DNA from 2 places in the Jeotgalicoccus huakuii genome. Region 2 is predicted to be linked to the other one. Evidence: a T-box and tRNA genes for the amino acid it is inferred to sense, from the RefSeq annotation. Region 2 holds a T-box; the other holds one or more tRNA genes.
The links. A T-box is a leader RNA that pairs with one kind of tRNA and senses whether it is charged. The one in region 2 lies ahead of V6E76_RS08300 (valine--tRNA ligase), so its partner is inferred to be a tRNA-Val.
Positions count from the first base shown of each region.

Region 1: it encodes a tRNA-Val, which carries the amino acid that the T-box ahead of V6E76_RS08300 (valine--tRNA ligase) is inferred to sense. The anticodon was not compared.

Region 1 is NZ_JAVIYN010000003.1:129,423-131,910, reverse strand. Features, by position in the region: gene V6E76_RS02625 (MFS transporter) at 1-482, opposite strand, end outside; gene V6E76_RS02620 (serine hydrolase) at 598-1,374, shown strand; tRNA gene V6E76_RS02615 (tRNA-Val) at 1,438-1,509, shown strand; gene V6E76_RS02610 (ABC transporter ATP-binding protein) at 1,583-2,305, shown strand; gene V6E76_RS02605 (ABC transporter permease) at 2,305-2,488, shown strand, end outside.
Region 2 is NZ_JAVIYN010000014.1:41,844-44,331, forward strand. Features, by position in the region: gene V6E76_RS08300 (valine--tRNA ligase) at 1-1,129, opposite strand, end outside; T-box leader at 1,175-1,383, opposite strand; gene V6E76_RS08305 (AbrB family transcriptional regulator) at 1,430-2,488, opposite strand, start outside.

The sequences.
Region 1 (2,488 bases), on a different contig from region 2:
ACTAAGCCAATCGGAATACCCATCTGTGGGAAACTACCGAAGAGTCCACGTTGCTTCTTTGGTGCATATTCTGTTGCGAGTAGTAAAGCGCCGCCCCATTCTCCACCAATACCTAAACCTTGAATTAAACGGAAAAGAAGTAGTAAAAGAGGTGCCGCGACCCCAATTGAAGCGTATGTAGGTAAAAGACCAATCCCTGCAGTCGCTAAGCCCATCATGCTTAAAGTAATAATTAATGTTTTTTTACGGCCGACACGGTCTCCGATATGGGCAAAAATAACCCCGCCCAGTGGACGAATGAAGAATGATAGTGCCAAACCAAAATAAGCTAATATTGTTGATAAAAATTGATCATCAGTGACGAAGAACTGAGTGTTAAAAATAATGCTAGCAACAGCAGCATATAAGAAAAAGTCAAACCACTCAATCGACGAACCAATTAAACTTGCAGATAAAACTTTTGCACGTAGTTTTTTATCCATAGTAAACCTCCCCTTTGTATACGATTACATTATCATGATTTCGGGACATTATAAAGCTGTATTGTCATTGAGTTGATAGAATTTTTAGATTATACTCAAGTGAAGGGGGATGACGATGTTAGAAGAGAAATTGAATGCATTAGTCTCAAAGCAAGCAACTGATAATATAGCCTATCAAATTGAATATCAAGGGAATGTATATAACTATAGAAATGAACATATCTTTCGCTCAGCAAGCATAACGAAGATCCCTCTATGTTTATCCGCCTTAAAAAAAGGTGAATTACTAGATGAAAACCCGACGCTTGATGTGAGTAGAAAGGTGATGGGGTCTGGTGTCCTACATTCGATGGAGGATACAATAACAATGACGCTATATGACCTGGTGACCATTGCCCTTATCGTGTCTGACAACACTGCCTCAAATGTACTGATGGATTATGTCGGTTTTGACCAGATGAGTAAAGACTTTAAGGAGTGGGGTCTAAAGGATACCGAATTAAAAAGTCATTATATGAATATGAACGCAGATCCTAATAAAATGTATAATATTGCGACAGCATCAGGTATGATGACAGCACTTAATTTAATATATGAAGATAATGAGTATATATCACAACCCATTAGAGATAGAATGAAACGCTTATTAAGACAACAACAATTTAACGACCGAGTTGGTGGTACTTTGGATGATGGTGGACAAGAAAATCATATCACTGTGTCATCAAAAAGTGGTACAATCGATAAGCTAGAACATGATGTCGGCATCTTTAAGATGGATAAGACAATATTAAAATTTGCCGTCCTCAGTCAAGGTTGGCCGACAAACTTAGATGGACGTCAATTTCTTATTGAAGTCGGGCATTTATTGAAAGCTGAAATGGAGCAGTAATTTCCGGTTATAGAGTTGCTTTATATATCGTTCTATCTTAAAGTAGATGATATGCTGACTCGTGATTCCGTAGCTCAGCGGGAGAGCACTTCGTTGACATCGAAGGGGTCGGTGGTTCAATCCCACTCGGAATCATACATGACCGGAACGCTTTAGACGTTCCGGTCTTTTTCGTTAAATACAGGTAGATTAAAAGGTAGTGACATAAATGGCTGAAAAAATTGCATCACTAATTAATGGTGATAAGTTTTTCTTCTTTAAGCAAGTTTTAAATAATATCAATCTTGATATATATGACGGGGAAATACTCGGTATAATTGGGCCGAGTGGATCCGGTAAAACGACATGTATTCGAACACTTCTAGGCATGGAAGAACTAACCAAAGGTGAGGCGTATTTCATGAATAAAAAGATGCCGAACCGAAAAATGATGAACAAAATTGGTTACATGGGGCAAGAAACGGCACTTTATGAGACCTTGACGGCACATGAAAATATGGCCTTTTTTGGTAAGTTAAAAAAACTTAAAGGTGATGTGCTCAATCACGAAATTGATAAGAATCTTGAACTAGTTGACTTGAGTAGTTCAAGAAATAAAGTTGTTTCTCAATTTTCAGGTGGTATGAAAAGACGATTATCTTTGGCAATCTCCTTAATTGGTTCACCAGATTTACTCGTCTTAGATGAACCGACTGTTGGTATTGATCCTAAATTGAGAAAAACGATATGGGAACAGCTAAGAGTTTTAAGAGATGAAGGTAAAGGCATAGTTGTCACGACACATGTCATGAGTGAAGCGGAACGCTGTGATAAGGTCGCGCTCATTGTGAATGGAGAAATATACGCTTACGGTACGCCAAAAGAACTGATGACACAATTTGAAGTAAAATCCATTGAGGATGTGTTCTTGAAACTGGAGGTGACGACATGATCAGGTTGACAGCAATTGCTAAAAAAGTGGCCTTAGAATTATATAGGGATCAGAGAACTTTAGCCTTAATGTTGTTAGCACCACTTCTTGTAATTACATTGATGTATTTTGTCTTTGATGTGAATAATGACTTGAATGTACGCATTGGTGTTCCAGATACAATTGATGAACGATTTATAGAAA
Region 2 (2,488 bases):
CTGTGTCCTGGTTGTTCAGACTCTTTTCTGCTAGAGGTTTCATGCTTACAAACCACTGCGTGGATAGGTAAGGCTCAACAATCGCCCCACTTCTCTCAGAGTGACCGACTGAGTGCATATGATCTTCAACTTTAATGAGGTAGCCTGCCTCATCTAGGTCCTTCACTAGTTGCTTACGGCATTCAAAACGATCCATACCTTCATATTGACCACCAAGTTCATTGATGACACCGTTTGGATGCATGACGTTAATTCTTTCAAGGTCATGGCGGTTACCAATTTCAAAGTCATTTGGGTCATGGGCTGGTGTAACCTTCATAGCACCTGAACCAAAATCTTTTTCAACATAATCATCAGCAATAATCGGTAATTGTCTACCCACAATAGGTAGCTCCACAGTTTTACCAATAAAGTCCTGGTAGCGTTCGTCATCCGGGTGAACAACAACCGCCGTATCACCGAGCATTGTCTCAGGACGTGTCGTCGCAATTTCTAAGAAACCAGAACCATCTGTTAAAGGATACTTAACATGGTAGAACTTCCCTTCAATATCCTGGTGAATCACTTCGATATCAGACAGGGCAGTCTGTGTTTCTGGGTCCCAGTTAATAATATACTCACCACGGTAAATTAAGCCCTTGTTATAAAGGTCTACAAAGGTCTTACGAACCGCTTTAGAAAGACCTTCATCTAAAGTAAATCGCTCTTTACTGTAATCGAGACCGAGTCCAAGTTTTGCCCACTGTTCTCGAATATGGCTTGCGTACTCCTCTTTCCAGTTCCAAGCGTGTTCTAAAAACTTCTCACGGCCGATATCGTGACGGTTAATGCCAGATTCACGGAGTCTCGCGTCTACTTTAGCCTGAGTGGCAATCCCCGCATGGTCCATACCTGGTAAGTAAAGCACATCATAACCCTGCATGCGTTTCATGCGTGTAATGATATCTTGTAAAGTCGTATCCCAAGCATGTCCAAGGTGTAACTTACCTGTTACATTCGGCGGTGGGATGACAATAGAGAATGGTGCCTTATCACTCGCTACATCTGATTTAAATAGGCCAGCTTCCACCCACTTTTCATATTTACCTTTTTCAACTTCAGTCGGATTGTACTTCGTTGACATTTCCATATAATCACTCCTTTAAATTAAAAAACAAAAAAACTCCTGTCCTAACAATAGGACGGAGTTCCGCGGTACCACCTAAATTCAGGCGAGTTCGCCTGCATCTCAATTGATGATTAACGCTCATCACACGTCTCGCACTAATCGATTTCCTTTCGCACGAAACTGAATACAGACTACTTTCACCTACTGCTTCGGTAAACTCACACCGCCGTTTACTCTCTTAACACCCGCAGCAGAATACTCTTCTGCACTTAAATATTATAGATTAATCTTATGCGAATAATTTGAAACTGTCAAGCGGCTTTAACTGCTATGACGGCGTTTATTCAAGTATCTTAGATAGTAACCAACAATCGGTACGACAACGATAATAATGAAGAATATTCTAAAGATATGGTAGGACGAGATCATTGGAATATTACCGCCTGTTTCAATGGCGATAACAATAATTTGACCGAGACCACCTGGTGCCGCACTTAAGAATAAGTCGTTGAACTGATGTGAGGTAAAAATTTGGAAAATAAAAACGATAAACATTGTACCAAAAATCAGCATTAAGTTCTGCAGTAAGATCGCAAAAATTAATCGCTTACTGAGCTGTGACATCAAGGAAGCAATTTGTAGACCAATTCGAATACCAAATAGTATTTGTGCCACATTAATAAATTCAATATTCAAAGAAAATTCAATACCTGTGGTTAAGTTCCAAATGATCATGATAATAATGGGTCCAAGCATCAGGCTCGCTGGGAAGCGTATTTTATCGAAAATATAAATTAAAAGTATGCTCGCTACAGGAATAATGAGCATCGGATAAGTAAAAACAGATGTGACATAATCTACAGATGTCGTCGCTAAAGGTATATCATTTGAACCAGCAAACAAGCCTGCCACAAAAGGCACAATCAAGACGATTAAGACAATGCGGGACATCTGAGTCAATGTCACCAATAGAATATCTGCATTCTTTTCTTCCTCTGCCATAATCAACATTTGAGATAAGGCACCAGGTACGGATGCTAAGATGGCAGTTTCAGGTGTACTTTTCGTTAAGTAAATGAAGAAGCGTGAGAGCGCTAAGCTGAGTAGTAAGACGAAGATTGTCATTAAAAAGATATTTAAAAGATCATCTTTCATATCACCTAGGGCATCTAAGGTTAAGGTTGAGCCGATCTCAGTTGCCATGATCATGACACCGAGGTTACCGAGCCAAGGTGGGAAAAACAGTTCTTTTTTAACTAATCTAATATAGAGTATGGTTGCAATCATTGAACCGAACAGCCAAGGTAGGATCATACCAACAGCAGAAAGGCCCAATGAAATCAATGCCGCAATAAGAATGAGCAGCAAGAGTCGAAGAAA